3 regions of the Bacillus aerius genome follow, and region 3 is predicted to be linked to each of the others. Evidence: riboswitches for the same ligand, from Rfam matches in the RefSeq annotation. Region 3 holds a riboswitch; each other region holds the start of a gene.

Region 1 (7,756 bases), 1.2 Mb from region 3:
CTCTTGTATGAGCAAGATTCATTCGTTTGCCCGTACCGTAGCCGCCGCCAGTCCAGCCTGTATTCACAAGGAATACTTTTGCGCCGTGCTCATCAATTTTTTTACCAAGCATTTCAGCATAGACATGAGCAGGAAGTGGCAAGAATGGTGAACCAAAGCAAGTAGAGAACGTTGTTTCTGGTGACGTCACGCCACGCTCAGTTCCCGCTAATTTACTTGTGTAACCGCTCAAGAAGTGGTACATGGCTTGTTCTTTCGTTAAACGGCTGATTGGAGGTAAAACACCGAATGCATCAGCTGTTAAAAAGACGATAGCAGATGGGTGACCTGCAATACTTGGTTTCACGATGTTATCAATCATTTCGATTGGGTAAGCCGCACGTGTATTTTCAGTAAAGAATGTGTCATCATAATCTGCTTCACGTGTTTCTTCATCAAGTACTACATTTTCAAGCACTGATCCGAAGCTAATGGCTTTGTAAATTTGTGGTTCTTTTTCTTCACTTAAGTTCACGCATTTTGCATAGCATCCGCCTTCAATATTGAAGACACCTGTGTTAGACCAGCCATGCTCATCGTCTCCAATCAGCTTGCGGCTTGCACTTGCAGAAAGCGTCGTTTTTCCAGTACCTGAAAGGCCGAAAAATAAAGCAACATCGCCTTCTTGACCGACGTTAGCAGAGCAGTGCATTGATAAAATATCTTGTTCAGGAAGCAGGTAGTTCATAACAGAGAAAATGGATTTTTTCATCTCTCCTGCATATTCTGTTCCACCGATCAGAATCGTCCGTTTTTCAAAAGAAACGATAATAAACGTTTCAGAGTTTGTGCCATCTGTTTCAGGATCTGCTTTAAAGTGAGGTGCAGATAAGATGGTGAAAGGTTTTTCGTTTGATGATGGTGTTGATCCATCAGGTCTGATGAATAGCTGCTTTGCAAAGAGATTGTGCCAAGCGAATTCATTTACAACTGTAATTGGCATACGGTATTTTTCGTCAGCACCGGCAAAACCATCAAAGACAAATAGTTCATCACGTTCTTTTAAGTATGACACAACCTTTGTATATAAACGATCAAATGCCTCTTTCGAGATCGGCTGATTCACTTGACCCCAATCAATTTTATGTTCAGAGTTTTCTTCTTTTACGATGAATTTATCTTTAGGCGAACGTCCAGTGTAGGCACCCGTTGTGGCGCGCACAGCACCAGTTGAAGTTAAAACGCCTTCATTACGTGCCAAAATCTTTTCAACAAGTTTCGGAACAGATAAATTTTGGTGCGTATTTTCTAATGAGAGCAATGACTGCAAATCTTCTTTTAAATCCACTGAGTTCATAAAAAAACCCTTCCTTTACCGTTGAATTTGTTTGTTTTGATTAGTATAACACATTGATAATAATAGTCTATACTATTTAAACATTTTTGTGTGTGTTTTTTCATTTCTGCTATGAAAATATGCTTTTTGGTGATGCTAATGATGAGGTGAAAAAAAGGGGAGATAATTCCTATGAACCATTGACATGACGCAAGGGTTTAAGATAAGATATCTTATTGAACGGATACTCTTATCCCGAGTTGGTGGAGGGACAGGCCCGATGAAGCCCAGCAACCGGTTTCTTATGAAAAAGGCATGAACATGCTGAGAAACCAAGGTGCTAACCTGATGCAAGGTACAAGAACACCTTGAGCGATAAGAGTGAAAGGCATGCGATCTCAGACCCTTTCCTCGCAATGAAGGAAATGGTTTTTTTATTTTTGGGATATCATATGAACAAATTGCCAATAACATCTCTAATATAAACATGTTGAAATATAAGAGGGAACGAGTTCCGTATCATATTGGAGGCCTCATCTTGGGATGATGTGGTCTTGTACAGGAGGAAATAGCCATTATGAGTCAAAATCGTCGTTTATTTACTTCAGAATCAGTGACCGAAGGACATCCAGATAAAATCTGTGATCAAATTTCAGACAGCATTTTGGATGAAATTTTAAAGAAAGATCCAAATGCACGTGTTGCCTGTGAAACTTCTGTAACAACCGGTCTCGTATTAGTAAGCGGTGAGATTACAACGTCTACTTATGTCGACATTCCAAAGACGGTGCGTGACACGATTAAGGAAATTGGCTACACACGTGCGAAATATGGTTTTGATGCGGAAACATGTGCGGTTCTTACATCAATTGATGAACAGTCTGCTGATATTGCGCAAGGTGTAGACAAAGCGCTTGAAGCACGTGAAGGAACAATGACTGAAGAAGAAATTGATGCGATCGGTGCAGGTGACCAAGGTTTGATGTTTGGTTTTGCAAACAACGAAACTGAAGAGCTTATGCCACTGCCGATTTCTCTTGCACATAAATTATCTCGCCGTTTAACAGAAGTACGCAAGAATGAAACACTTGCATACCTTCGTCCGGACGGAAAAACTCAAGTAACAGTTGAATATGATGAACAAAACAAACCAGTTCGTATTGATACGGTGGTTATTTCTACACAGCATGCACCAGAAGTGACGCTTGAACAAATTCAAAGCGACTTAAAAGAGCATGTCATCCGCCCCGTCGTTCCAAGTGAACTGATCGATGAAGAAACAAAATACTTCATCAACCCAACAGGCCGCTTTGTTATCGGTGGACCTCAAGGGGATGCTGGTTTAACTGGACGTAAAATCATCGTTGATACTTATGGCGGGTATGCTCGTCACGGTGGCGGTGCTTTCTCTGGCAAGGATGCAACGAAGGTTGACCGTTCGGCAGCATATGCGGCTCGCTATGTAGCGAAAAACATCGTAGCAGCTGGTCTTGCAGATTCATGTGAAGTGCAGCTTGCTTATGCAATTGGTGTTGCACAGCCTGTCTCTATTTCAATTGATACATTTGGAACAGGAAAAGCCTCTGAAGAGAAATTAATTGAAGTGGTACGTGCAAACTTTGATCTTCGTCCAGCCGGCATTATTAAAATGCTTGACTTACGTCGTCCGATCTATAAACAAACCGCTGCATACGGACATTTTGGCCGTCATGACTTGGATCTTCCATGGGAAAAAACGGATAAAGCCGACACGCTTCGCAAGGAAGCATTAGGAGAATAACAACATACAAAACCGCTTATTTTAAGCGGTTTTCCTTTTGATTAAAAAAAATTCTACAAAAAGCGTAAAAATGTGAAACAAAATTGGACAAAATACTGTCTAATTATAGGTCTACTTTTAAGAAATAACATAACGTGGAGGCAATAATATGTGTGGGTTTGTTGGTGTATTTAATCACCGTCCATTGTCCGAAACTACTGAGCAGGAAGAGTTAATTAAGCAAATGAATCGTCTCATCGTTCATCGAGGTCCGGATGATGAGGGGTACTTTCATGATGAGCATGTAGGATTTGGATTTAGACGTTTAAGTATTATAGATGTTGAACACGGAAAGCAGCCGCTTTCTTATGAAGATGAAAAGTATTGGATTATTTTCAACGGAGAAATTTATAACTATGTGGAGCTGAAAGAAGAGCTTGTGAAAAAAGGCTATACGTTCAGCACAGATTCTGATACGGAAGTCCTTCTTGCCACATATCGCCACTATAAAGAAGAAGCGGCATCGAAGCTTCGCGGGATGTTTGCATTTTTAATTTGGGATAAAGAAGCGCAGTTATTATATGGCGCAAGAGATCCTTTCGGCATTAAACCGCTCTATTTTACACAAATGGATGACCAAGTGTACTTTGCTTCTGAACGCAAAAGCTTAATGGCTGTGAATGAGAACATTTTATTTGATGAGACTGCTTTGCAGCAGTACATGTCTTTTCAGTTCGTTCCTGAGCCAAATACACTTGATCAAAAAGTGCACAAAGTCGAGCCAGGTCATCAGTTTACACTGCGTCCAGGCCAAGACATTGCATTTAAGACTTACTGGAAAGTTCAATTCAAACCTGAACAAACACAAGAGCAGAAATTAGTAGAAGAAGTACGTGATGCTATCTATGATTCTGTAAAAGTCCATATGAGAAGTGATGTGCCTGTTGGTTCATTCCTATCAGGCGGGATCGATTCTTCTTTCATCGTGTCAGTCGCAAAGGAATTTCACCCTGAACTGAAGACATTCTCTGTTGGTTTCCAGCAGGATGGATTCAGTGAGGTAGATGTAGCAAAAGAAACAGCTGATAAGCTGGGATTGCAAAACTTTAGTGCTGTGATTTCTCCTGAGGAATATATGAATGAGCTTCCAAAGATCGTCTGGCATTTAGATGATCCTTTGGCTGATCCAGCGGCGATTCCATTGTATTTCGTGGCAAAAGAAGCGAAAAAACAAGTCACAGTTGTTCTTTCAGGTGAGGGAGCAGACGAGCTGTTCGGTGGATATAATATTTACCGTGAGCCGCTGTCTCTAAAGCCTTTCGAATCTGTACCTTCCATGCTGAAAAAGCTTCTTCTTCGTCTGGCTCGTTTAATGCCAGAAGGAATGAAAGGGAAAAGCTTTATCGTTCGCGGCTGTACGCCATTAGAGGAACGTTATATCGGCAATGCGAAAATCTTTGAAGAGCCAGTGAAGAAAAACCTCTTAAAGCAGTATGATCCGAACATCACGTATCGTGACGTGACGAAAACATACTTCGAGGAAAGTGCAGGCTACAGCGATATTAACAAAATGCAATATGTTGATATCCATACGTGGATGCGCGGGGATATCCTGCTGAAAGCAGATAAGATGACAATGGCGAATTCTCTTGAGCTTCGTGTTCCATTCCTTGATAAGGTCGTATTTGAAGCAGCTTCTAAAATTCCAGAAGAGCTGAAAACGAAAGACGGCACAACGAAATATTTATTGCGTAAAGCAGCAGAAGGCATTGTACCGGACCATGTGTTAAACCGTAAAAAACTAGGTTTCCCTGTGCCAATTCGTCATTGGCTGAAAAATGAGATGAACGCTTGGGCGAAAGATATCATTAAAAACAGTCAGACAGATGAATACATTAACAAGGCATATGTTCTTGATTTATTAAATGATCATTGTGCTGGAAAAGCAGATCATAGCCGTAAGATTTGGACTGTCCTGATCTTTATGATCTGGCATAGCATCTATGTAGAGCGCAGCATTGATCCAGAGCAGTTGAATCACCAGCCGAAAGAAGTTATTTTTAGCTAATGAAAAAGGTTTTCAGCTTTGTGCTGAAAACCTTTTTTGTCATGATAGAAAGTAGTGGAAAAGGGTAAAATAACAAGCGGTACACAGTTATTGCTTAATATCCTGAAAAAAACATGATAAAGTGAAGATACATGTATGATGTTAACGCGATAAAAGGGAACGATAGTATTGTCCTTTTTCTACATATTCTCTGCGGATACGATCCATGTCTTGGATATCTTCATCTGTTAACTGGCGAACGACTTTGGCTGGACGGCCAAAAGCGAGTGAGCCTTTTGGGATGACTTTTCCTTGCGGGACAAGGCTACCTGCACCAATAAAGGCTCCTTCGCCAATTTCCGCACCATCGAGAATGATGGATCCCATGCCAATGAGGGCATTTTTTCGAATGATAGAGCTATGTAATGTGACTTGGTGTCCAATGGTAGCACCATCTTCAATAAGAAGTGTTTTTCCAGGACTTTGATGCAGGCAGGATAAGTCTTGAATGTTGACGTTTTTTCCAATTCTCACAGGAGCTACATCGCCTCTAATGACCGTTTGGAACCAAACGCTTGAATATTCTCCAATTGTGACATCACCTGTAATGGTGGCGTTTTCTGCAACAAAGACCGATTCATGAATCTCAGGTGTAAACTGATGATATGGATAAATCACTTTTTCGACTTCCTTTCTTAATACAACATTTGTGAGGTGTTTACTTTGTGGACTTGGCATGCTGAAAGACCGGTTGGTACAATTGTCATTGTACATGGTGCTAGTGAATATCATGGCCGATATAAATGGCTGATCGAAATGTGGCGAAATGCAGGCTATCACGTCGTCATGGGTGACCTGCCTGGGCAAGGGACATCGACACGTGCGAGAGGCCACATTCGTTCTTTTCAAGAATACATTGATACAGTGGATGAATGGATTGAACATGCGAAGTCGTTCAGACTTCCGACATTTTTACTTGGACATAGTATGGGGGGACTGATTTCGATTGAATGGTTCAAGCAGTATACCCATACGAAGATTGATGGCCTTATTTTATCATCACCTTGTTTAGGTCTGCAATTTAAACCGAAGAAGCTGATGGATTTTGCGTCAAAAGGGCTAAATGTGCTGGCGCCGTCTTTTAAAGTCGAATCTGGGCTGTCGATCGAACTTGCCACACGGAATCAAGATGTGATAGAGGCAGATTCGAATGATTCGCTTTATGTGACGAAGGTGTCGGTTCGCTGGTATCGAGAACTGGTGAAAAATATCGATGCGGCGATGCAGCCTACGAATGTTTTTCGGTCGATTCCACTCCTGCTCATGCAGGCAGGCGATGACAAGATTGTAGATAAAACAAGAGTGATGAAATGGTTCAATGGCATTGAATCAACCAATAAGTCATACCGTGAATGGGAAGGGCTTTATCATGAAATTTTTAATGAGCCCGAGCGAGAAGATGTGTTTAAGGCGGCAAGAGCCTTTACTGATCAATATATTTGATTGTGAGCTAAAGTTGGGGGTGGATGATTTGTCAGTACCAGAACGTCCTTTTGCACTGATGACGAAGGTGTATAAAGATATTTTTCCGCTAGTTCATCAGGAGCTAAAAAAGTGGCGGGCTCATGCAGAAATGATTGAAAATGAAGAACTGAGAACGCAGGCACTAGCGAGCATATCCAGTAAAACCTTTCACTGTGAAGGCGGGGGAATTTTATCTCTTCTTGCAGGTGAAGCGAAGGAAACGTGTATTGAATTCATTGTGGCGTACCAAACGATTAGCGATTACTTAGATAATTTGTGTGACCGCAGTACATCACTTGATCCAAAGGATTTTCATATGCTGCATCAGGCAATGAGAGATGCACTCGATATTCATGCGGAGCTTAAGCCGTATTATCAATTCCGTGATGATCAAGAGGATCATGGGTACTTGCATGCGCTAGTCAGGACGTGCCAAGATGTGCTGTCACGTCTAGCGCATTATCCGATCATTCAGCCCTATTTACATACGCTGTGTGATTATTATAGTGATTTACAAGTACATAAGCATGTGGTTCCTCATGAGCGTGAACCTCGATTAGAGTCATGGTTCCGCCAGTATGAAAAGGATTTACCAAAGATGGAGTGGTATGAGTTTTCCGCATGTGCAGGATCAACGCTGGGTATTTTCTGTCTTGTGGCTTATGCACTGCAGCCTGATTTTACAGAGAAGCAGGCGAAGCAAATTTACGAAAGCTATTTCCCTTATATTCAAGGTCTGCACATCTTACTGGACTATTTAATCGACCAAGAAGAGGACAGGCTGGAAGGCGATTTGAATTTTTGCTCGTACTACAACTCTCATCATGAGATGATGGATAGACTACAGCATTTTATTGAAAAAGCGGATGAACAGCTGAAAGGCATTCCACACGAGAATTTTCACAAACTAATCAATAGAGGGTTACTTGCGGTCTATTTGTCTGATGAAAAAGTGACAGCCCAAAAAGAGATGAACAAGCTGGCAAAGCGGTTGATCAAATCAAGCGGGAAAACATCGTTCTTTTTCTATATCAATGGCAGAGCCTATCGAACCTATCAGAAAATGCCTTGGAAGAAATCTTCATAAAGGATAAAGTAAGCTCATCAGCTT
Region 2 (7,756 bases), 200 kb from region 3:
GTAAAATGTCAACATGTTGAACCATTTTTAGCATGAAAAAGAGACCAGAACGAATCACCTAATTTTTTAAAAATCTCACAAGTCATCGTAATAAAGATAGGTTCAATGCTATAATAAGTCTATTAGGTAATACGTTGGAGCGATGAATCATGAGTATACTGAAAGGGTTTTGGAAGAAGATCAAGCTTTACCTTATTTTGGTCGTGATTCCAACCCTCATCATTAGTTATTTTATCTACGAAAAAGAAACTGAGAAAATTGATGTAAAAAACAAACAAACCGCTACACTTATGTTAAATATTCACAAAAACCAAATGAATTATTTAATCAGTGAAACGGAAGCAAGACTAACTTCCCTTGCCATGGGATTTGACCAGCCGCTTGAAACGAAAAGAGTACAACACATCCTAGAGAAAATCTATAAACAAGAACCTCGTTTTTCAGGCCTGTATCTCCTAGACCAAAAAGGAAATGTCACAGCCAGCACCACACCATTAAAGGAAAAAATCAACCTGTCATTTAGAGATTACTTTAAACGTATTCAAGTTACAAAACAGACCGTCATCACAGATAACTATGTAAGCCGCATTACAAAGCAGCGGATTCTCTCCATTTGTGTCCCTGTTTTGAATGAAAACGACGAAGTCACAGATGTGCTAGTCGCTGCGATTCAAATTGATTATTTAAGAAATATTATGAATGTATTAAACCCAGAGCTTCATTTTAAGATGCTGAATCAAAATGGAGACGTTGTGTTTACAAGTGGTCCACAGCCAGCATCTGAAAGTGATAGCACCGTGTCTACATATTTAGATGAAAACAGCTGGAAGCTAGAGGTTTTTCCGCAGCGTGCGACAACAAGTGAAGTCCTGTCTGTGATGCTGTTTCCATTATCCAGTGCATTTATTCTCTTAAATATCTTATTTACACTCGTCCAATATATCATTTTAAGACGACAAACCCAGCAGGAACGCCACCAAAATGAAGCACAAAAACTTGAACTCATTGGAACACTTGCGGCAAGTACGGCTCATGAAATTCGCAATCCATTAACAGGCATTAGCGGGTTTATTCAACTTTTGCAAAAGAAGTATCGTTCAGAAGAGGATCAGCTTTATTTTTCTGTCATCGAGGAAGAAATTAAACGGATTAACCAAATCGTCAGTGAGTTTCTTGTGCTAGGAAAACCAACGGCTGAAAAGTGGCAAAATAATTCTGTGAAAGAAATTGTGAGTGAGATCATGCCAATTGTATTTTCTGAGGCGAACCTTTATAATGTCGAGGTTGATTTGCAAATCAATACCATTCAAGATGTTGGCGTGTATTGCACGAAGGATCACATTAAACAAGTGGTATTGAATGTAGCGAAAAACTCGTTAGAAGCGATGCCAAATGGCGGTCATTTGAAGATTGTCATTGAGGCTGAAAAAGAACAGGTCATCATAAAAGTGAAAGATACAGGTGAAGGTATACCAGAAGAGATGCTGAAACATATCTTCCTCCCTTTTATTACGTCGAAGGAAAAAGGAACAGGTCTTGGGCTTGTTGTGTGTAAACGAATCATTTCGATGTATGGGGGGACAATCGATATCGAGAGCGAAGTGAATAAAGGAACAACCGTGATCATCATGCTCCCTTCTGCACACTAATAGCTGAAGCATTCATCCGGTTTTGCTAATGGCAAGACCGGTTTTTTGATGTCAATAAGAAGGACGATTGACAGAAAGGAGACTCATTTGTGATACAAGATCATGAAAGGAAGCAACAGATTGTTGTTCATGAAAAAGAAGATACTGATACTCATTCATCAGGTTGTCCAGTTCTTGACTATATTTAATTGTCGTCTCACCTGTATAGCCTTCTACTTGAGCAGCTTCTACCATTTGTCTTCTCTTTTCATCAATTGACATTAATAGCTGTTCTTTCCGTACATAAATATTCATGATCTCAGCTCCCGCTATGAATTCGTCTGTCTACGCTCTAAATAATCCGACACCAAAATTATACTTTATTTGTAAATTAAATTAAATATGCTTATTTTATTTAATTTTTTACAGCCTAAAGACCTTTTACCCAATGAATTCTGGGGGTAAACTTCAAAATTGGACAGGACTGACACATTGATTAAACAGAATTTTATCCTATGCAGAAGACCAAAATCAACTATTTTCTCTCTCATTTTATGTCTATTTTCCTAAAAAAAAGCTGATCTTCCGCCTCATGCGAAATGATCAGCTCCCACTATTAAACCGTTTCTTCTTCGTAAATTGGCACCCAGCCCTTAGTTGTGACAAATATGCGAACTGCGACGACTTGACGATCTTCTTGAAGTGTAAAGTAGTGACGAATATTCGGGGGCACAGAAATTAAATCACCTGGATTCAGTCTCACATCAAAAAAGACGCCGTCTTTGCCTTGAATGGCAAAGATTCCATGACCGCTCACGATAAATCTGACTTCATCATCCGTATGATGATGCTCACGTTTAAAGTTTTGAAGCAGTTCATCCAGATTAGGGGTCGCATCTGATAATGAAATCACATCCTGCGCTTTGTATCCTCTTCGCTCGGAGATACTCTTTATTTCCTCTTGAAACACAGTTAAAATTTCTTCCTTTTCATCATCTGTTAAATCGTACTTTTCAGATAACTGTTTTGGTAGTTTTTCAATATCCCAATGTTCATAAATGACCCCTTGCTGTTCTAAATACGCCTGGACCTCTTGTTCGTTCTCAAGTAACGTGTTCTCTTCATTATGAATGTAAATGGTCGCCATGTGTGTTTCCTCCTTTTTATTTAACAAGCTGCTTTTGATAAAGCGCTACTTTCAAATGATAGGTAAATAAAAATTCATAAGCCTCTAAGACTCGTTTGGCTTCAAATGCGCTTTTCCCCCAAACGGTGATGCCATGATTACGAATGAGTACAGCACCAGCATCGTCCGTCAGGTGCACTGCAAATTGCTCTGCAAGGTGCGGAATATGAGCTGGGTTTTCAATAATAGGAACAGCAACTTCTGCATCCTCTTCCCAATAACCAAGCGCTTTAATGATTTCGTTACCTTTAAAACGAACTTCTCCTTTATCGCCATACAGCTCAGAAATGACATTGTTATCGATCGTGTGGACGTGAAGACAACATCCTGCTTTCGTCCGCTCATAAACGTATGTGTGAAGCAGTGTTTCAGCTGATGGCCTGAGCGGCTCATTCGGATGAACCGGCTGGCCTGCTGCATCAACAAGAACAAAATCTTCGTCGGTTTCTTTTCTTTTATCTTTGCCGCTTGCCGTCACCAAAAACGTGATGGGATCATCCGACACTTTTATCGATAAATTGCCGCTCGTTCCGTAAAACCAGTCTCTTTGTGCCAATTCACGTTTGATGTCTGCTAGTTCCTTCCAGCGTTTACTCTTCTCGTCTGCCATTCCTTCACTTCCTTTATTTGATCAAATTGCGCTTTTAGATCAACAAATGTTTCATACTCTTTATGTACGAGCCCTAGCTCTTTACATTCGTTCAGTAAATAATCACGCGCAAACGTGAGATCCGCATGTTTCGCTGCCTCAATATCAGTCACTGAATCACCAATCATGATAATAAAGTCATCTTCCTGCGTCAGTTCTCGAATAATGGAAGGCTTGCAGCAGCCACAGCCATTTTGGCATTCTGAATCACAGGCATACGGCCATTCAATTTGAATATGGTCTTCTTTAAATGATGCATGGTTACAATAAATATTCTCTTGTTCGACAATCCCTTCAAGGATAGGATAGACAAAAAAGTCCATACCGCCGCTGAGTACATAGAAAGGAATGTCTGCTTTTTTGACATCATCGACAAACTGTTCAAATCCTTCACGAATCTCTGTATCCTCTAAAATAAATGACCGAATGGCTTCTTTCTGATCACTCGTCAGTAACTGAAACATCTGCCCGACGCCTTCTTGGATCGTGATCTCTTTTGCTAGAACACCATCCTTCCATTTCGTCCATTCTTTTGGAGCAAACTGCTTCATGATGCGAATGATATTATCATTTTTCGTAATCGTGCCATCAAAATCACAACATACAATTGGTTTTTTCATTTATTCTGCTACCCTTCCCCAAAGATCAAGTGCTGCTTGTAAGTCTTGACAAGTTGATGCTTTTTCTTCGATAGACTCTTTTTTGACCACCGCATCAATGATCGAACGAAAGGCTTTCCCTCCTCCAGTTGCTCCCCGCGGATGTCCGTGAATTCCCCCGCCTGCATTAATGACATGATCAAGTCCAAAATCTTTGATTAAGATCGGCACCATTCCCGGGTGAATGCCTGCTGAAGGGACAGGAAATGTTTGTTGAACTGTATCCTCTTTCACACATGCTTCGAAAATGCCAATGGCATCTTTTTTCGGAAGGGCGACTGATCCATAAGGAGAGGGAAAAAGACTTAAATCAGAGCCAGCATATCGATTTAATTTGCCTAAAAGAAGAGAATGCGAGAATCCATAGTCTGGAGATGATGTCATTGCACCGCTCACTGCCGGATGTGCCATGATCGGCAATGGGATCTCTGGATCTTCAGCCAAGCTTTGCATGACATCAAGTCCATAGGCAAAAACGTTGAATAAAAGCGCATCAGCCCCGAGTTCGGCTGCCTTTCTTGCTCGATCTTTCAAATCAAAAGTTCTACCAGTTAAATTAACAGCATAAAGCGTGCGATGTCCTGTCTCTTCATATGTTTCTTTTAATATCTTTTTTCCTTCCATGATTCGATCTTCAAAAGGGGCTAATGGGCTTTCAAATAAAATCTCATCATCTTTGATGAAGTCTACTCCACCTAAAGCCTGTAAGCGGAGCTGCTTTTTTAAATCCTCCATATCACGGCCGATCACGCCTTTAAATATACTCATCAATAGCGGCCGATCAAACACGCCTACTTTCTTTCGTATCCCCTCAATGCCAAATACCGGTCCTGGCAGACAGCTTTTAAACCTTTCCGAAAATTCGATATCGACGAGCTTTACTTTCCCATCCAGTGAAAGCTTTCCAAAAATCGTCGTCAACACCGCTGGTATATCAGCTGAAAAGTTCGCCTCAGGATAAGCAATGGTCACCTCTGATTGATACAGACCACCATTTGCGGAGGACTGTTCTTTTACGCTCACCACACGGCCTTTATGTTTTTTTAGCTGCTCCTTTTTGAGCTGCGGCAAGTCCGTCCATGACCCGACCGTTAACCCAAGTGCGATCTGCTCTGCTTTTCGGTCTATTTGTTCATCCTCTCGATGTGTTAGTACGTATGTTGCCAGTAGTTCACTCACTAGGAATCCCCTTTCGATTGCGTCCTGTATATGGTCAATAAAAAAACCTCTTTAAGTGCTTGATCAGCGCGTTAAAGAGGTTTCGTCTCATTCATCCGAATCTTATCTCTCAGCGCTTGCTGCAAGAATTAGCACCGTGCTTCATGGAAGTCGGTTGCCGGGCTTCATTGGGCTAGTCCCTCTGCCTACTCTTGATAAGAATATTCAATTTTCTTAAATATTGCCTGAATTATCGCACCATTTTTTTACGTTGTCAATGGCTTTTTTTCAAATAACTGCAAGGCAGCGATACGATCAGCGGCTTCCTTTAGCCGCTCCTCACTTGTTAAAAGGCCGACTCTGACGTAGCCTTCACCGTGAGCACCAAAGCCATTCCCTGGTGCCACAACAACATGTGCTTTTTCTAATAATACATCCGAAAAAGTTTCAGATGTATACCCTTCAGGCACCTTTAACCAAGCAAAAAACGAGCCCTTTGGCGCACTGACGTCCCAGCCAATCTCTTTGCATGCAGCAATCCAAGTGTTTCGTCTTTTTTCGTACCGATCATTTTGTACTTGTACGCACGTTTGATCGCTTAAAAGTGCTTCTGCTGCTGCATCTTGAGTTGCTTTAAACAGTGACACAAACAGGTGATCCTGATAAAGCTCAATGGCTTCGATAACAGAGGCATTCCCTGCTGCAAAACCGACTCTCCAACCAGCCATATTATACGTTTTGGACAATGTATAGATTTCAATACCTGTCTCTTTTGCTCCGTCTATTTGCAGGAAACTAAGGGGCTTTTCGCCGTCAAATCCTATGCCGCCATATGCAAAATCATGGACAACACACATCTTATTTGCACTCGCAAACGCAACAGTATCTTCAAAAAATGTCCGGGTTGCAGTCGCACCAGTCGGATTATTTGGGTAATTTAAGTACATCAATTTTGCTTGATTCTTATCCTGCTCTGACAATTGGTGGTAGTCAGGTAAAAAATCATTTTGTTCAAGAAGAGGCATTGTGACCATGCGAGCTCCGGCAAGCACAGCGCCTGACCAGTAATCAGGATAGCCCGGATCTGGAACAAGCAGCGTATCACCTGGATTCAGTAAACATTGCGGCAATTCGACTAGTCCCGCTTTCCCTCCAAATAAGATGGCAATCTCTGTCTTTGGGTCAAGCGTGACACCATATTCTCTTTCATAAAAAGTAGCTGCAGCTTTTTTTAGTTTCGCTGTCCCGCGGAATGAGGAGTATTGATGATTTTCAGGTTTTGCTACCGCTTCCTGCATCGCTTTCACAATATGTGGAGGAGTGGGCTGATCAGGATTTCCTTGACCTAAATTAATCACATCTGCCCCTTCCTGCACTTTTTTCTGTACTTTTTGTACAAGCGACGCAAAAAATTGTTTCGGTAAATGTTTCAATACATCCGATTGCTGGAATTCCATTTTTTCACCTTCTATTCAAGTTACATGACAATACAATCACTGTAATGGATTGTTTTATGAATTGTAAAGCAATTTTGAAAAAAGATTGACATGTGAACTGCAGCTCTGATAATATCTAGAATTAAGAAATGCAAGCAGACATGAAACAATTACATATTGATTTCTCTTATCGAGAGTTGGGCGAGGGATTTGGCCTTTTGACCCCAACAGCAACCGACCGTTAATACCACTGTGAAGTGGGGCGCAGCAAGAACAGCGCCAAGACAATTCATTGTCTTATAGGGCACGGTGCTAATTCCATCAGACGTATGTGCTGAGAGATAAGAGAGGCTTCGAGCATACACGCCATCAAGCCTCTTTCTCTCAGGAGAAAGAGGCTTTTTTATATGATTTGGAGGGAAGCAATTGGTTACACTTACGGCATCATATGAAGAATTAACAGAAAGTTCGGCAGTTGCACTTGCCATTAGACTTGGATTGATTCAGGAGAGCAGTCATTTAACATGCACTGAAATCGGTGACGGAAATTTAAATTACGTCTTTCATATTTATGATCACAAACAAGCAAAAGGACTGATTATCAAGCAGGCCCTTCCTTACGCAAAAGTCGTTGGAGAAAGCTGGCCGCTGACATTAGATCGTGCAAGAATTGAAAGTGCAGCACTCATCAAGCAGTCAGAGTATGCACCTCATCTCGTACCAGCCGTCTATTATTCGGATACAGCTCTTGCAGTGACGGCAATGGAGGATCTATCACACCTCGAAATCGTCAGAAAAGGGCTAATTGCCGGAAAACAATACCCGTATTTATCAGATCATGTCGGAGAATTTTTAGGCAAAACACTATTTTACACGTCTGACTTTGCCACAAATCCTAAAATCAAAAAACAATTCGTGAAACAGTTTACGAACCCTGATCTTTGTGACATTACAGAAAAACTCGTCTTCACAGATCCTTTCTTTGACAGCGAAACGAATGACTTCGAAGAGGAATTAAGAGAAGAGGCACAAGCCCTATG
Region 3 (7,756 bases):
CTGACAAGCACGTCAGAAGATATGATGAAAAAAGAATTACTAATTGACCGCCCATTGCAAGAGGCGGTGCTTCATTATGGACAATTGGCATATGAAAGTGGACTTGATGGTGTGGTGTGCTCTGTTCATGAATCAAAACAGCTTCATGAACAAATCTCTCCTTCCTTTCTCACTGTGACGCCAGGAATTCGCTTACCAAATGATCAAACGGATGACCAAAAGCGTGTGGCGACACCTGCCTTTGCCAAAGAACAGGGTGTTTCACAGATTGTTGTGGGAAGATCGATCACAAAAGCCACAAACCCAGTGGAAGCTTATCAACAAATTTTGAAAGAGTGGGAGTGACTGCCGGATGAAAACGAAAATCGCGAAGCATTTATTACAAATCAAAGCTGTCTCTTTAAAACCAGACGAACCATTTACATGGGCGAGCGGTATCAAATCACCGATTTACTGTGACAATCGCCTCACCTTGTCTTATCCTGAGGTCAGAGGGGACATTGCGGAAGGTTTAAAAGACTTGATTCTCACTCATTTTGAAGGAGCGGAAGTTGTCGCAGGTACAGCTACAGCTGGCATTCCTCATGCGGCATTAGCAGCTGATCGTCTGAATGTACCGATGTGTTATGTAAGAAGTAAACCAAAAGCACACGGAAAAGGAAATCAAATTGAAGGAGCCGTATCACCTGGACAAAAGGTGGTTGTCGTAGAAGACCTCATCTCAACTGGAGGCAGCGTTCTTGAAGTTGTGGCTGCTCTAGAAGACGAAGGCTGTGACGTACTCGGAGTTGTTGCGATCTTCACTTATGGACTGCCAAAAGCAGCTGCGGCTTTTCAAGAGAAAAACATTCCCTATGTCACGCTGACAGACTATGACACACTGACAGAAGTGGCACTTGAGCTAAAAGCAATCGAGCCTTCTGCTATGAATAAACTAAAACGCTGGAGACAGGATCCTTCGTCTGAATCTTGGATGGAAGAAACGGTCTAAAAAGCTTGTCTTGTTTTAAAAAAGCTGTGCTGCGCTGCACAGTTTTTTATTTGGTTAAAAATAGTAAAATAGACTCAAATTTAAATAAAAACTAATCCTATCAATAAAGTCGGGTTGACTTTTGTTTGAATTGTGTTAATATTTAATACAAATTAAAACTCTTATCCAGAGAGGTGGAGGGACTGGCCCGATGAAGCCCGGCAACCTGCGATTTGCAAGGTGCTACTTCCTGCAAAATGATTCTATTTTGAAAGATAAGGAAATCGTGAGCTTCCTCATCTTTCTTTCGGACTGAAAGAAAGTTTTTTTATTTTAACGGTGAGGAGGAAGAGGAGATGGAACTGAAACAAAACCAGGATGAGGACTTAGTGAAGCATATGCAAGAGCTGATTGGGGATATGAAATTCGGTTCAATTACGTTGGTCGTTCAGGACGGTCAAGTGATTCAAGTGGAAAAAAATGAAAAAATCAGATTAAAGTAGTGCGGAGAATAGCAATAGAAGCAGTACTCCGGAAGGGGAGAAACAATGTTAACTTATGAAAATTGGCAAGAGCCGTCCATTACATTTCAAGAGGACGATTTGTATAAAGGGGCCCTATCTGTGCTGAAATGGGCGTACGGCCACTATGGTGATCAGCTCGTTTATGCATGCAGTTTTGGCATTGAGGGCATTGTCCTGATCGATCTTATTGCGAAAGTAAAAAAAGATGCAAGAATTGTCTTTTTAGATACAGGTCTGCATTTCAAGGAAACATACGACACCATTGATGCAGTTAAGGAAAGATATCCTGGGTTAGACATCGTGCTGAAAACACCTGAGCTGACGGTGGAAGAGCAGAATGAGCAGCATGGTGATAAATTATGGGAAACGAATCCTCAAAGCTGCTGCCATATGAGAAAGGTCATTCCATTGCAAGAGGCACTATCTGGCTATCCGGCATGGCTGTCTGGTTTAAGAAGAGAGCAGTCGCCTAAACGAGCAGGTACGAACTTCTTAAATAAGGATGAAAAATTCCAATCAGTCAAAGTATGTCCGCTCATCCACTGGACGTGGAAGGACATATGGAGATATGCGTCTAGAGAGGATCTTACTTATAATCCGCTGCATGACCAAGGATATCCAAGCATCGGGTGTGCACCTTGTACACAGCCGGCATTTACTGCTGATGATTTGCGTTCTGGAAGATGGTCAGGGACAGCAAAGACTGAGTGCGGATTACATGAGTAAGGGAGCATAATGTATGGAAATCGCCGCAATTTTATTTAGCTTATTCTTTGCTTTAAATATTGGCGCAAGCGGAGCAGCCGCTTCGATGGGCATCGCATATGGTTCAGGTGCGATCAAAAAGCCAATATACGCGCTCAGCGTTTGTGCAGTTGGAATATTAGCAGGTTCAGTGATTGGCGGCGGCGAGGTCGTCAAAACGATCAGCTCCGGGATTATGCCTGAATCTGTCATCACACTTGAAATTGTGTGTATCATCATTGGCTCGGCCGCATTATCACTTTTCATAGCGAATCTCTTGGCCATTCCTTTATCCACAAGTGAGGTCACAGTAGGAGCTGTGGTCGGTGTGGCAGCCGCATATAAAGTGCTGTATGTGAAATCGATCTTAGTCATTGTCTCTTTTTGGGTGATTATTCCGATTGTTGCCTTTGTTTTTACCTTTGCTGTTGTCAAAATCATCAGATTGTTCCCTAAACGGACATTATCCAAAAAAGGAACATTGATCTTATCTGTTGTTTTGATTATCAGTGGGTTTTTAGAAGCGTTTTCAGCCGGCATGAACAATGTCGCCAATGCGGTCGGCCCGCTTGTCGCGTCAGGTGTTTTATCAGTCGGGCAAGGAACCCTTTACGGCGGAATCTTTGTGGCCATTGGGGCGCTGCTTCTAGGAAGAAGGGTACTAGAAACAAATGGAAAGAAAATTACACGCTATCAAACGGGTGAAGGCATTCTATTATCGAGCACCGGTGCAGGACTTGTCATCGTCAGCTCTATATTCGGACTCCCTGTTCCCCTTACTCAAATTACCTCCTCGTCCATTATTGGGCTTGGTATGGCAAAGGGTGGACCGAACATTTTTCATAAACATGTTGTGAAAAAAATGCTGAAGGTATGGGTTGTGTCACCTTTCTTATCACTTAGTCTATCTTATTTGTTGGTAAGCCTTTTCTTAAAAGGAGACTATTACTCTATCTTTATCATGATGAGTGTACTGCTTGCTTCACTAGGTGCACTGAGTCTTATGAAGGCAGTTAAAAATGAGAGCAGCTCGATTCATGAACAGGGCGGCGGGATTTAAATATAAATCCGACTATTAACATCTAATAAATATGAACATTGAGAGGAAGATGAACAAATGAGTTTAACACCACATGGTGGCGTATTAATTAATCGAGTAAATGAAGAATTTGATCTAAGCACAGCTGCGAAAGAAATCGAGCTGGATGCCATCTCTTTTGCAGACCTTGAACTCATCGCAATTGGCGGGTATAGTCCAATTGAAGGGTTTTTAACGAAAGCTGATTATGAAGCAGTTGTCAGCAGTATGCGACTAGCAAGTGGTGTCGTTTGGTCTCTTCCGATTACTTTGCCTGTCACAAAGGAAAAAGCAGCGGAGATCAATCGAGGTGACATTGTTCGTCTATCGTATAATGGAACAGTATACGGGGTCATTGAGGTGGAAGATCAATACACACCTGATAAGGAAAAAGAAGCAGTGAATGTGTATAAAACAGATGACCGCAATCACCCAGGCGTGAAAAAATTATTTGAACGCGGTGATACGTATATTGGTGGTAAAATTACACTGACGAAACGCAGTGAAAAACCTTTCCCGCAATTTACGTATGAGCCAGAAGAAACAAGAAAACATTTTAAAGAAAACGGCTGGAAAACCATTGTTGGTTTCCAAACGAGAAACCCAGTCCATCGTGCGCATGAATACATTCAAAAGACAGCACTGGAAACAGTGGATGGTCTATTTCTAAATCCACTTGTTGGTGAAACAAAATCTGATGATATTCCAGCAGATGTAAGAATGAAAAGCTATCAAGTGTTACTGAACGGTTATTACCCGAAAGACCGCGTCTTTTTAGGTGTTTTTCCTGCTGCCATGCGTTATGCTGGACCAAAGGAAGCGATTTTTCATGCGCTTGTGCGTAAAAATTATGGCTGTACACATTTTATTGTCGGCAGAGATCATGCGGGTGTTGGTGATTATTACGGCACATACGAAGCGCAGGAGCTATTTGAACAATTTACAAGCGAAGAAATTGGGATCACACCATTAAAATTTGAGCACAGCTTTTACTGCAATACATGTGAAGCCATGGCAACACCAAAAACATGCCCACATGATAAAAGCGAACATGTCATTCTCTCAGGTACAAAGGTAAGAACGATGCTGAGAAATGGTGAATTACCACCGAGCACGTTCAGCCGAAAAGAAGTCATTGAAACATTAATCGAAGGATTAAAAACGACGGTATTTTAAAGGAGGATATGACATGAGCAACGAACATATCGTGTGGCATGATTCATCTATTACTAAAAAAGAATATCAACAGAAAAACAACCATACAAGCGGGATCATTTGGCTGACAGGTCTAAGCGGTTCAGGTAAATCGACGATCGCCAACGCAGCGGCTCGAGAGCTGTTTGAACAGGGGTACCAAGTGACAGTCCTTGATGGCGATAACGTACGCCATGGACTCAATAAAGACTTAGGCTTTTCAGATGACGACAGAAAAGAGAACATTCGGCGCATCGGTGAAGTGGCGAAATTATTTGTTGAGCAAGGAACGATTGTCATTACTGCTTTTATTTCACCATTTCAAGAAGACCGCCAAATCGTAAGACAGTTAGTCGAAGACGGAGAATTTCACGAAGTGTTTGTGAAATGTGATCTGAACGTGTGTGAAGAGCGTGATCCAAAGGGATTATATAAAAAAGCAAGAAACGGCGAAATTCCATTTTTCACGGGAATCGATTCACCATACGAAGAGCCAGCTGCGCCTGAGCTCGTCCTAGATACAGGTGAATTATCACGCGAGGAGTCAAAACAGCGCCTTGTTGATTATGTAAAGGATAAAACGAAATAATCGCCTGATGGCAGGGGGAGAAAGCAAGATGGGGAAAGTATACATTGTTGGTGCCGGACCGGGTGACCCAGACTTAATTACGCTAAAGGCCCATAAGGCAATACAGCAGGCAGATGTCATTTTATATGATCGACTTGTCAATCAAGAGATTCTTGCCCATGCCAAACCGGAGGCGGAGTTGATCTATTGCGGCAAACTGCCGAATCATCATACGATGAGACAGGAAGCGATTAACGAAGCACTTGTTGCTCATGCGAAGGAAGGGAACATAGTCGTTCGTCTAAAAGGCGGTGATCCCTTTGTATTTGGCCGTGGCGGTGAAGAAATCGAATGCTTAGCTGAGCATGGTATTCCGTATGAAGTTGTCCCGGGGATTACTTCTGGCATTGCAGCGGCTGCTTATGCAGGCATTCCAGTCACGCACCGAGAATTCAGCTCAAATGTTGCGTTTGTGACAGGGCATTATCAAAAGGATGAACATTTTGAAGAAAAGTGGGAAGCGCTGGCGACGGGGATTGATACCCTTGTCATTTACATGGGCGTCAAAAACGTGGAAAGAGTCCAGCGGCTGCTTTTGAAAAATGGGCGGAATCCTGAAACCCCAGCTGCGTTTATTCACTGGGGAACGACCACAAGGCAAAAGACGACTTGCTGCACGGTGGCGACACTATCTGAAACGGTTGAAAAAGAAGGGATCGAGCACCCAAGTTTAATCGTGGTAGGAGATGTCGTTCACTTTCATCAAAAGTTGAACTGGTTTGAACCAGCACTGATTGAGAAATGAGAACAAAGGTGAAAAGACACGTGTGGACATCGTGTCTTTTCGTCTGAATAAAACTAGGGTTGCAAGGAGGAGTCAAATGAAACAAGCTGTCCTTTATGTTGGGCATGGAAGCAGGGTAAAAGAAGCACAGGATAAAGCCATTTCTTTTATGAAAAGCTGTATGCCGTTAGTGGAAGCAGATATCCAAGAAATTTGTTTTTTAGAGTTGACGGACCCTTCAATCGAAGAAGGGTTTGAGACTTGTGTACAAAAAGGAGCAACCCACATTGCGATCGTCCCGCTCCTCCTTTTAACTGCCATGCATGCCAAATCAGATATTCCAGATGAGATTGTGAAAGTACAAAAACGTTTCCCACAAGTGAAGGTGACATATGGAAGACCTATAGGCGTGAACCAAGAAGTCACGAAAGCGGTTATTGCAAGGATTGAAGAAGCAGGATACAAGGGAGAGCACGCAAAAATTCTCTTAATTGGCCGTGGAAGCTCTGATCCAGATGTAAAGCGGGATGTGTTTGGCATTGCAGATGATGTCCGAAGCATGTTGCCTTGTGCAGAGGTTTTTCCGTGTTTTATTACAGCGTGTGAACCGAATTATCGTGACGTCTTAGCACAGTTAACAGTAGATGACGATACGCCTGTCTATCTCGTGCCTTATCTTTTATTTACCGGCATTTTAATGAAAGAGATTGAGAGTGAAGCGAATCAGGCGAGAGAGCGGCTGCGAGATGTCCGTGTCTGCCGATATATTGGGTTTCATCCCCATGTAAAAGCAGCTTATATTGAACGTGTGCAGGAAACCATCTTAAACAAAGAGGATGCGTTTCGGTTTCAAGGAGAAAGCCATGCTTCCAGTTCATCTTGATCTAACCAATAAACACGTGCTAATTGTCGGCGGTGGAAGGGTTGCGGCTAGAAGGACGAGTGCGCTATGCATGGAGCCATGCAGCATAACCATTGTGAGCCCTGACATTTGTGATGAAATGGCGAATCTCATTGAGACATATCAGCTGACTTGGAAGAAAAAGAAAGTGGATGCGGAAGATGTAAAGGATGCATTTTTAATTGTCGCTGCTACAGACGATCCTTCAGTAAACGAGTGGATGACGCAATCAGCGCTTCCTCATCAGCTCGTCAACTGTGTGAGCCAGTCAGAGCTAGGCAATGTGATTGTGCCAAAGGTTGTAAGGGCAGGAAAAGTAACAATCTCCATATCTACGAGTGGTGCAAGCCCAGCCCGCACTAAACAGCTGGCTGCGGCCATTGAGACCTTGCTTGAACAAGAGGATGTAGATGCACTGGATGAGCTCTATATAGAAAGAAAAAAAAGACAAAGAAAAAGCCGATAAAATCTCATCTAAAGATTTAACCGGCTTTTTTTTATTTTCTCAGCTTTAGGACAACATCCTCATCAGGCGTCACAAACAACGTTTGCTGCTGATCATATGTGACAAAGCCCGGTTTTGCTCCGTTTGGTTTTTTCACATGCCGGATTTTCGTATAATCGACAGGGACGGAGCTTGATTCTTTTGCCTTCGAGAAGTAGGCAGCAATTTGTGCCGCTTCAAGCAAGGTTTGTTCATCAGGTGCTTTGTGACGAATGACGACATGTGATCCAGGAATATCCTTTGTGTGCAGCCAAATGTCATCACGAGCTGCCGCCTTTGTGGTCAAATATTCGTTTTGCTTGTTGTTTTTTCCAACGAGAATCGGAACACCTTGAGAGGATTCATATGCTTCAAGCTGAATGGCCGATGGTTTTTTCTTTTTGGCATTGCGTTTTTGTTTGGGACGCAAATATTTTCCTTCCACCAGTTCTTCTCTTATTTCCTCTAAATCTTTTGGTGAGGCAGAGGACAGCTGCTGGATCAGCTCG

Evidence for each region. A riboswitch is a leader RNA that binds a small molecule or an ion and turns the genes downstream of it on or off. The one in region 3 is predicted to bind S-adenosylmethionine.
Region 1: it holds a riboswitch for S-adenosylmethionine, as region 3 does, so the genes downstream of both, metK (methionine adenosyltransferase) here and M2353_RS07755 (DUF2292 domain-containing protein) in region 3, are expected to answer to the same signal.
Region 2: it holds a riboswitch for S-adenosylmethionine, as region 3 does, so the genes downstream of both, mtnW (2,3-diketo-5-methylthiopentyl-1-phosphate enolase) here and M2353_RS07755 (DUF2292 domain-containing protein) in region 3, are expected to answer to the same signal.

The regions. Positions count from the first base shown of each region.
Region 1 is NZ_JARYHO010000001.1:2,752,634-2,760,389, reverse strand. It holds gene pckA (phosphoenolpyruvate carboxykinase (ATP)) at 1-1,336, opposite strand, end outside; SAM riboswitch class I at 1,563-1,697, shown strand; gene metK (methionine adenosyltransferase) at 1,893-3,095, shown strand; gene asnB (asparagine synthase (glutamine-hydrolyzing)) at 3,244-5,142, shown strand; gene M2353_RS14175 (gamma carbonic anhydrase) at 5,284-5,799, opposite strand; gene M2353_RS14170 (alpha/beta hydrolase) at 5,845-6,624, shown strand; gene M2353_RS14165 (tetraprenyl-beta-curcumene synthase family protein) at 6,653-7,732, shown strand.
Region 2 is NZ_JARYHO010000001.1:1,300,527-1,308,282, reverse strand. It holds gene M2353_RS06745 (sporulation kinase KinD) at 150-1,649, shown strand; gene M2353_RS06740 (aspartyl-phosphate phosphatase Spo0E family protein) at 1,701-1,943, opposite strand; gene M2353_RS06735 (1,2-dihydroxy-3-keto-5-methylthiopentene dioxygenase) at 2,245-2,775, opposite strand; gene M2353_RS06730 (methylthioribulose 1-phosphate dehydratase) at 2,792-3,424, opposite strand; gene M2353_RS06725 (2-hydroxy-3-keto-5-methylthiopentenyl-1-phosphate phosphatase) at 3,388-4,083, opposite strand; gene mtnW (2,3-diketo-5-methylthiopentyl-1-phosphate enolase) at 4,084-5,301, opposite strand; SAM riboswitch class I at 5,401-5,502, opposite strand; gene M2353_RS06715 (pyridoxal phosphate-dependent aminotransferase) at 5,547-6,737, opposite strand; gene mtnK (S-methyl-5-thioribose kinase) at 7,143-7,756, shown strand, end outside.
Region 3 is NZ_JARYHO010000001.1:1,505,189-1,512,944, forward strand. It holds gene pyrF (orotidine-5'-phosphate decarboxylase) at 1-345, shown strand, start outside; gene pyrE (orotate phosphoribosyltransferase) at 353-991, shown strand; SAM riboswitch class I at 1,150-1,252, shown strand; gene M2353_RS07755 (DUF2292 domain-containing protein) at 1,369-1,473, shown strand; gene M2353_RS07760 (phosphoadenylyl-sulfate reductase) at 1,519-2,220, shown strand; gene M2353_RS07765 (sulfate permease) at 2,234-3,298, shown strand; gene sat (sulfate adenylyltransferase) at 3,356-4,492, shown strand; gene cysC (adenylyl-sulfate kinase) at 4,506-5,099, shown strand; gene cobA (uroporphyrinogen-III C-methyltransferase) at 5,128-5,883, shown strand; gene M2353_RS07785 (sirohydrochlorin chelatase) at 5,960-6,745, shown strand; gene M2353_RS07790 (precorrin-2 dehydrogenase/sirohydrochlorin ferrochelatase family protein) at 6,726-7,229, shown strand; gene M2353_RS07795 (Rqc2 family fibronectin-binding protein) at 7,261-7,756, opposite strand, start outside.